Regions from separate parts of the Carnobacterium iners genome, predicted to be linked through region 1. Evidence: riboswitches for the same ligand, from Rfam matches in the RefSeq annotation. Region 1 holds a riboswitch; the other holds the start of a gene.
The links. Region 1 has a riboswitch for FMN ahead of B9Y54_RS08760 (ECF transporter S component). Riboswitches for the same ligand answer to the same signal wherever they lie in the genome.
Positions count from the first base shown of each region.

Region 2: it holds a riboswitch for FMN, as region 1 does, so the genes downstream of both, ribD (bifunctional diaminohydroxyphosphoribosylaminopyrimidine deaminase/5-amino-6-(5-phosphoribosylamino)uracil reductase RibD) here and B9Y54_RS08760 (ECF transporter S component) in region 1, are expected to answer to the same signal.

Region 1 covers NZ_FXBJ01000002.1:1,821,065-1,825,496, reverse strand. Annotated here, with positions in the region: gene B9Y54_RS08770 (RecQ family ATP-dependent DNA helicase) at 1-440, opposite strand, end outside; gene B9Y54_RS08765 (YpbB family protein) at 430-1,500, opposite strand; gene B9Y54_RS08760 (ECF transporter S component) at 1,634-2,239, opposite strand; FMN riboswitch at 2,377-2,499, opposite strand; gene B9Y54_RS08755 (HAMP domain-containing sensor histidine kinase) at 2,577-4,382, opposite strand; gene B9Y54_RS08750 (response regulator transcription factor) at 4,391-4,432, opposite strand, start outside.
Region 2 covers NZ_FXBJ01000002.1:1,493,611-1,498,042, reverse strand. Annotated here, with positions in the region: gene B9Y54_RS07265 (riboflavin synthase) at 1-609, opposite strand, end outside; gene ribD (bifunctional diaminohydroxyphosphoribosylaminopyrimidine deaminase/5-amino-6-(5-phosphoribosylamino)uracil reductase RibD) at 636-1,739, opposite strand; FMN riboswitch at 1,865-1,979, opposite strand; FMN riboswitch at 2,134-2,248, opposite strand; gene B9Y54_RS07255 (RidA family protein) at 2,374-2,757, opposite strand; gene B9Y54_RS07250 (D-serine ammonia-lyase) at 2,880-4,214, opposite strand; gene B9Y54_RS07245 (PTS sugar transporter subunit IIC) at 4,296-4,432, opposite strand, start outside.

The DNA.
Region 1 (4,432 bases):
CATTGAGAGATACAATGAGCTTCGTCAATAGCCATTACACTAATCGTTAACGATTTGAGTTTAGCTAAAACATACTTTTGTTGCAACATTTCTGGCGATAAAAAAATGAACTTATAGTCAGTTAAATGAGACATAACCCATTTTCTTTCTTCACTACTCATTAAACTATTCAATGCAGTGACTCTTTTTTCTCCCATCCGTTTCATTTGATCAACTTGATCTTGCATTAATGAAAGCAGAGGAGAAACAATCAAGACAATCCCTTCTAAGCAGTATCCTGTTATTTGATAGCAAATTGATTTACCGGTACCTGTCGGTAACATAACTAGTGTATCTTTTCCATCCAAAGCTGCTAAAATAGCTTCTTCTTGTCCTTCACGAAAATAAGTATAACCAAACTGGTGAAGCAAAATATCTTTAATCTTTTCCTCATTCGTCACTATTTCGATTCCTTTCTATTTGAGCTAGGCGAAACCATAAAAAAAGAACTTCCGGCTTTTTTTCAAGCATTTCTTGGTATGTAAGAGCAGGTGTTTCTTTTAACAGTTGCTCAATTTCTTTAAATCTATCTAATGGTAAAATTGCTGATAAATCAAATAAAGGATCCATAATACTTATTTCAATAACATGTTCATTGATTGTACTTAGTTTTAGTTGCCGATACTTTGCAGTATCTTCAACTGAATAACCTCCTAATAAATACTGCTTCGTCAAAATAGCACTAGTAGTTGTCCCAACATGAGTTTGCAACATCTCTTTATAGATTGAAAAAAATAATGGCGTTTTTTTAGGATACTGCTCTATTATTTTCCCGATGCAAGCTAGCGAATCAAGCACAATCAAATGAACTTCAATCGCCTCTTTTTTATATGCTTCAGCTAACTGATTTTGAGTCTTGCCCGTATTATTATGACCAGATAAATTAGCAGTTAGTATTTCAGCGTTAATTAAAGGCAGTTCATTCAAAATCAAAATCCATTCATTACCAAATATTACTGCTAGTTCTTGTTTATCCTTATTGCTTTTTTTGAGCCAAAGTTTGAGCCAATATTGTTTTTCCCATTCTTTTTCTATTGGAGTATACAGTTTATTTTTATGCCTAACTTCAGATAAAACTTGTGTAATCAATTGAAGTGTACGCCAAAAATGGTTGAGTGCAAGCCCATTTTGAAGGTAATTTAACTGTTTAGGATAATAGTGGCTATTAAAAAACCCAACAGATTCTTTTTCTCCGCTATCTGATAAATAATACTCCATTTTTTCTCCTGATTGTGAAAGGTGATTCAAATGAGCTAGTTTTTCTATACTCTTATTAAATTGACTGCGATTTAATTTTGGAAATAAGGCAAAAACATAAGTTAGGTGATACCTTTCAGCGCTATAAAGGATTGATGCCGTTTTTTTACCAGTAAAAATATGGTAAATAGTAGAAGCTTTTTTTGAATACGTTTTTGAAAACAAAGATAAATAAAAATAATCAAGATAAGATAGCCTATTCAAAACAGCACAACTCCTTTTTAATTTTCTTTATAATACACGTTTAATATACCAAAAAATCACTATAAATTCCTTAAAAATTTATTTAAAGTAAATAAAAAAATGATTTCGTAAGAGATACGAAATCATTTCCTTGTTATTTTTTTTCTAATGTTAGGTAGCTCGTTTCTGTAAGTTGACTCACTTGGTTTTTAATTATCCAAGGTTTCATTTTTTTGTATAAGGCAATAAAGACTGTACTAACGACGATACCTTTGATTAAATTAAAAGGTACAACCCCATAAAAGACATACTTTTGTATTGGTCCAACACTAAAGTTCAACACTAAAAAGTATAGTGGGATTAAGACATAAGCATTTAATAAAGATAATACGGTGGTCAATGATACCGTTCCTAGTACGTTAGCTAAAACAACATTTTTAGCTTTTTCAGCTTTCGTGTTCATAATGTAGTAAATGGGTAATGTATACGCCAAGGAAGCTATCAAGCTAGCTGTGTCTCCTATTGGGTAACCCGCATCTCCGCCCGTTTGCACATAATGAAGAATGGTTCGAATAACCGCTACGGCTATTCCTGCTACTGGTCCATATAAAAACATACCTAACAGAACGGGAATATCACTAAAATCGATTTTCAAAAAAGTGACGCCTGGTATGATTGGAAAAGCGAAAAACATTAGTACGAATGCAACTGCAGCAAGCATAGATACACCGACTAATTTTTTTGTATTACGGGTTTGCATAAAAAATCCTCCTGAAAGGACTCATCAGCTTGAGCATTCTTGGGCCTACCAAAAAAAACACTATAAAAAATACGCTCGTCTAATTTCTCTTCAGAAAAATTAAACAGAGCATGTGAACAGTATTATATTCAAATAAGCCCCATCTTCTTTATCCAGACTTTACTGTCGGTACTGGAATTAAACCAGTTCAACTAGAAATGCTATCTAGTTCGTGGACTATACCACCGGTCGGGAATTACACCCTGCCCCTGAAGACGAATCGTCTATTTTATTAGTACAACATTTGTACTATTTTAGTATAAGCTATATTATCTTTATTTGCAAGCTCCACTTACTATTAGATAGTGTTATCTGAATATGGAAAGTGAATTCTAAAGGTTGTTATTTTATTTATCATACTTGAAACTTCAATATAACCACCATGTTCTTCGATAATGGTCTTAACAATAGACAACCCAATACCTGTTCCAACCTTATTAGAGTTGTTGTTCACTCGAGATTTGTCTGCTTTATAAAAGCGGTCAAATACGTAAGGCATATCTTCTTCTAAAATACCGGGGCCATTATCAACAATCTCCATCTGGACTTCGTCGATTATTTTATCTAGTTGGACTCGAATCATTACTTCTGCACCATCTCGTTCAGTTGTCGATGAGTGATGAATAGCATTATGAACGAGGTTAACAAAAACTTGATTCATTTTATCGCCATCCATTGGATAAGTGCGAATCTCTGGATCAATTTCTAGTAATAATTTTACATGGTTTTCATTAGCAAATCGCTTAAATAATGATAATATATTTTTAAAGAAATCTTCTAAAAAGATGTCTTCAATAATTAAATCGATATAACCAGCTTCCATACGAGATAAGTCAAGCATTTCATTAACAAGACGATTCATTCGTTTCGCTTCATCACTAATGATCATCGCCATTTCATGCTTTTCTTCATCTGTTTCAGCAATATTATCAATAATCGCTTCACTATACCCTTGAATCATGACTAAAGGCGTACGCAATTCATGAGAAATATTGCTAATAAAGTCTACCCTCATTTTATCTAAGTGTCGTTCTTTTGTTAATTCCTTTAATGAAACTAAGACTCCACGAACATTTTTCATATCTTCGTCAAATAAAGGAACCAAAGATAGTTGGAAATAAAAATCATTAATCATAAGGTCATCATAAACTTTTTCTGATTTTTCAATAACTTTATCTATTTTATCTGCTAAAAATTCAGGTAATTGGTAATCTTTTACATTTTCAAAGGCATCCCAATTACGCAGAAATTCTTCCCCTAATGGATTGGACATTAAAAGTGTTTTTTCTTGATTATAATACAATATTCCGGTTGAAATAGAAGCAACTATTTTCTCTAGAAGTTCTTTTTCTTGTCTAGTCGCTGCTCCTGTTGTCTCAAACGATTTTTTCATTTTATTCATTGCTAAAGCTAATTGTGATAGTTCATCTTTGTATTTTACCGACGCTTTTTGATTGAAATCATTTTTTGCATAGTCAAAAGCAATATCTCTCAACTTATTTAGCGGTTCACCTAAATTTTTTTGTAAAAAATACAAGAATAAAACAGCTAAAAGTCCATAAACAGCAAAAATACTTAAAATCCAACTATTCATTTTTTGTTCGGCCTCATTTAAAAAAGATAAATCTACAACCGAATAAAGAACAGCTTTTTTTCCCTCAATGACCAGATTCTTAACTCTAAAAATAAACAAGCCACTTGTATTTTCAAAACGAATTTTATCGCTAACAACTTGTGTATCTTCTTTATTAATAAAAGCTTCTTTTATACTTGCATCAGTCAACAAACTATCTTTGTAGCTCAAGAAAAAACTCTGTGACTCTTTAGAAAAATTTAAAACGGGTTCTCCCTCAATGTGAAGAGACATAAATAGATGAGAATCGTGCGCTTTAAAATTATCCATACTTGCAGTGGTAACATTTTGGTCATCTGCCAGCCGTTTTTCGATTGTTTGAATCATTTTTTCATAATCAGAAATATAGTTCATTTGTATATTATTTTGATACACATGACTATACAGCTCTGTTGTGGCAATAAAACAAAATCCTAAAAGTAGTACCGTAATTAACCAAATCCGAATGGTTAAGTTATTTACTTTATTCATCGTCTAACCTACTTTTTTCCTTCAGAATAAGAATTAAATTTATAGCCTAA
Region 2 (4,432 bases), 330 kb from region 1:
TTCTTTAGTCGGTTCTTTTGAGCCAAGTCCCAATAACTTTTCGACGTATTTTCCAATCATATCGCATTCAAGATTAACTTTATCACCTGGTTGCTTGGCTAACAGCACCGTTTCTTCACCAGTATGAGGTATAATCGAAACTTGAAACGACTGGTCGTCTACTATTACGACGGTTAAACTAACTCCATCAATAGCTATCGAGCCTTTTTCGATAATGTACCTTAATAAATCCGGACTTGTTTCAACTGTAATCCATACCGCATTATCATCTTGCCTGAAAGCTTTTATCTTTCCCGTTCCATCGATATGGCCACTAACCATATGCCCACCTAGTCTTGTCTCAAGGCTTAGAGCTCGTTCTAAATTAACGTAGCCTCCTGGAGTCAATTCGCCAATGTTTGTTCTTTTCAAAGACTCAGACATCACATCTGCCTCAAAAGAATCGTTTTCTATTTTTGTGACGGTTAAGCATACACCATTAGTCGAAATACTATCTCCAATACGGGTTCCTTGTACGACTTTTCGGCCTTTGATAGTAAGTACTGAACTTTTCTCACCTTTTTTAATCGATTTGATTGTCCCAATTTCTTCAATAATTCCAGTAAACATTTGTTTTCCTCCCATTTAATTTCTTTTTATTTATCCAGATAACCTTCTATCAATATATCTTCTCCAACCATCACGGGATTTAATCGCTTCAATTGAAAAGCATTTTCTAATGAACTGATTCCTTCGCCTTCAACAATTGTCTTCGCATCTTTTCCACCAATGATTTTTGGCGAAAGATAGACGTGAACTTTATCAACAATTCCTTCTTTTAGAGCTGAAAAGTTTAATGTCGCTCCACCTTCCAATAAAATGCTGTCAATCCCCTTAGCGCCTAATTTTTTCATCAATTCGCGTAGATCAACTCTGTTATCCCTTTGGGAAGTCACGATAACCTCAATACCCATTTTGGTTAATGTTGCTATTTTTTCACTACTTGCTCTATTAGTTGTTGCGACAATTGTCTTAGCTTTATCTTGCTGGGACAATACGACAGAGGCTAACGGGATTCTTAGTTGGCTATCCACAACAATTCTAATCGGGTTTTTACCATTTGGAATTCTAGCTGTTAATTGCGGATCATCTTTGATAATCGTATCGATACCTACCATGATGCCAGATAATTCGTGTCGCAAGTTGTGGACTCGTTTCCTCGCTGCTGCGTCAGAAATCCATTGAGACTCACCTGTTACTGTAGCTATTTTCCCATCTAGGGACATCGCACTCTTCATCACAACAAAGGGTTCTTTCGTGACAATGTACTTAATGAAAGCCTCATTTAGTTGGGCTATCTCTTTTTCTAGCACTCCAATGCTAACGAGAATCCCCTTATTGCGAAGTCTTTCAATGCCTTTTCCTGCAACCAATGGATTAGGATCACCCATCCCAATAACCACTCGTCTTATCTTTTTATCTACCACTAAGTCAGAGCAGGGAGGTGTTTTCCCCACATGTGAGCATGGCTCCAAAGTGACGTATAATGTTGCACCAGATACACATTCACTTGCTGATGCAATAGCATTTACTTCTGCATGCGCTTGGCCGAACTCTTCGTGGTACCCTTGTCCAATCACTTTTCCATTCTTAACAATTACAGCGCCCACTAAAGGATTGGGTGCTGTAAACCCTTTTCCTTTTTTTGCTAAGTCTAGCGCCATCTTCATATAAAATTCATCCAATTTTTTCACTCCCATCTACATAAAACCAAAAAATAAAAACCCAAAAGATTGTCTCTTCAGGGTTTTAGCGCATTTTGAATAAGAGAGTGCAACAAATAGCACCGCATACTGGGTATTCGGCTACCTTTGATCTCTTTAAACGCTGTCTTCTTTCATCCAGACTTTAACTGTCGGCTTCGGAATTTAACCGAATCTGCTTTGCAGCTCGTGGGCTTTACCACCGGTAGGGACTTACACCCTGCCCTGAAGACTATTCAATTTTTTGGAAATAGAATACAAAAAAGCCCCAGATAGTAAATCCAGGGCTTTGTTCATGGTCAAATAAGACTAGTGTATCATTGCTTTTTAAACGTAGGATTTTTATCCATCTCAAATAAGATTTCTATAATCATCGTTTTTTCTGCAATCACTTTGTCTTCTTTCATCCAGACTTTAACTGTCGGCTTCGGAATTTAACCGAATCTGCTTTGCGGCTCGTGGGCTTTACCACCGGTAGGGACTTACACCCTGCCCTGAAGACTATTTTGTTTTTATACTGTTAGACTATATGGAACCAATGAGAATGTCAATCTATTTTTTAAGAACATTATTTATTTTATATAGAAAACGTTGTTTATTTTATTACTAACCTATTAATTTATAAGCTGCTTTATTTTTTTAAAACTGCGACAACTTCGATTTCACATAAGCCCTTGAGGGGAAGCTCTTGGACAGCAAAACAAGTGCGAGCAGGTTTATGCCCATTAAACTGTTTGCCATAAGCTTCGTTGAACGCTTGAAAATTTTCCATTGTTGATAAATAACAGGTTGTTTTAACAACATGTTGCAAAGAAGAACCAGCCGCTTCTAGAACAGCAGAAAGATTTTTAAAAGCTTGTTCGGTTTGTTCTGTGATACTTTCTCCAACTAGTTTACCGGATACTGCATCTACTCCGATTTGACCAGCTGGAAAAATAAAATCTCCTGCTTTGATGACTTGTGAATATGGACCAATTGGTTCCGGTGCGTTTTTTGTGTGAATGATTTCTAACATGTGTGTTCCTCCTATGATTTTTTCTCGTACAAGAGAAACCCTCTTGAATTTCATCTTTACTCAGTAGTGTGTCATTTACGATTTACTAAGTCCTGTATTCGTGCTTTCACTTTTAAATTAACTTACTTTTTGCCTTTATTGTAGAAAACTTCCATGTCTTCTTTAGGAACCATACTTCCACCAGTCGCCCATGAGATGTGCGTTGCATTTGACATTTTATCAACTAGGTTGTTGGTTTTCAAGTACGCTTGTCCTGCTTCTGATTGCAACATACGAATAGATCCTGGTAAACCTGCAATTGCAGCTGGCTCTAAATAAATTTCTTCTTGGTCAATCAAAGCTGTTAATAATTTATATGTTTCGTCGTCATCTAACGTGTACGATCCACTAAAGAAATCTTCTAATACTCTCGCAACAAAACCAGATGTCCGTGGAACAGCTAATCCATCAGCAACTGTTAGCCCGTCTAGGCCAATATCTTTAACTGATATCTCATTGTATTTACCAGTAATTAGGCCTAGAAGCATAGAAGGAACGTGTGTTGGTTCAGCAAAGAAACAATGAACGTTATCACCATAAATATGTTTCAAGCCAAAGGTAACACCACCCGGAGAGCCACCAATGCCACAAGGCAAGTAAACAAATAAGGGATGATCTGCATCTACTAAAATGTTGTTGTCGCTTAATTGTTTTTTTAATCGACTTCCAGCGACTGTATAGCCTAAGAATAACTCACGGGAATGCTCATCATCAACGAAGTAACTTGTTGGATCTAAATCAGACTGTTGCCGTCCTTCTGTTACAGCTTTTGTAAAATCAGATTCGTGTTCAATGACTACCACTCCGCGACTTCTTAAAAAGTTCTTTTTCCATAACTTTGCTTCTACTGACATATGAACAATGACTTCAAAACCTAATTTTGCTCCGACTGTTCCAACACTGATTCCTAAATTCCCAGTTGTGCCAACAGTTATTTTAAAACCAGAAAAGAACGTTTTGAATGCTTCACTTGCAAAAATAGCATAGTCTTCATCAATTGATTTCAACATGCCATGTTCTAAAGCTAAATCTTCCGCATGCTTTAAGACTTCATAAATAGCTCCACGTGCTTTTACCGTTCCAGCAATGGGTAGTAAATCGTCTCGCTTCAACCATACTTTTCCTTCAATCGTTCCTTTGTACTCTTCTTCAAGGTAAGCTTTTATATGCGGTATTTCTGTAATAGGTGATTCTATGATGCCATTAGTTGGAGCTGTATCTGGAAAAGCTATTTTTAAATACGATGCAAATCGAGTTAAGCGAGCATCTGCGTCTGTAATATCTGCCTTTGTGATGGAAGACTTTTCTGCGGCTTTTTCGAATTTCTTTTTATTTGGATTAACCCAGAATACTTCTTTTGTTGCTTTGATATCTTGGAATAAAGTTGTTTCTTCTATAGCAGATTTCTTTTCGTCCATTGCTAAGTTTGTTCTCATTATAAAAAACTCCTCTTCTATTATCTGAATTTTTAGTAGCTCGTTGTATTTTGGATACATTTATTATACAATAACCGTTTCTTCAATTTCACTAGTTGATTCTAAAACAGATTCTTTTGTATTTATATTTCCAGACCTAATTTGTTCAGCGGTTTTTATTTTAAAGTTTCTAAAAACATAAGATCCTAGAAAACCTGCAA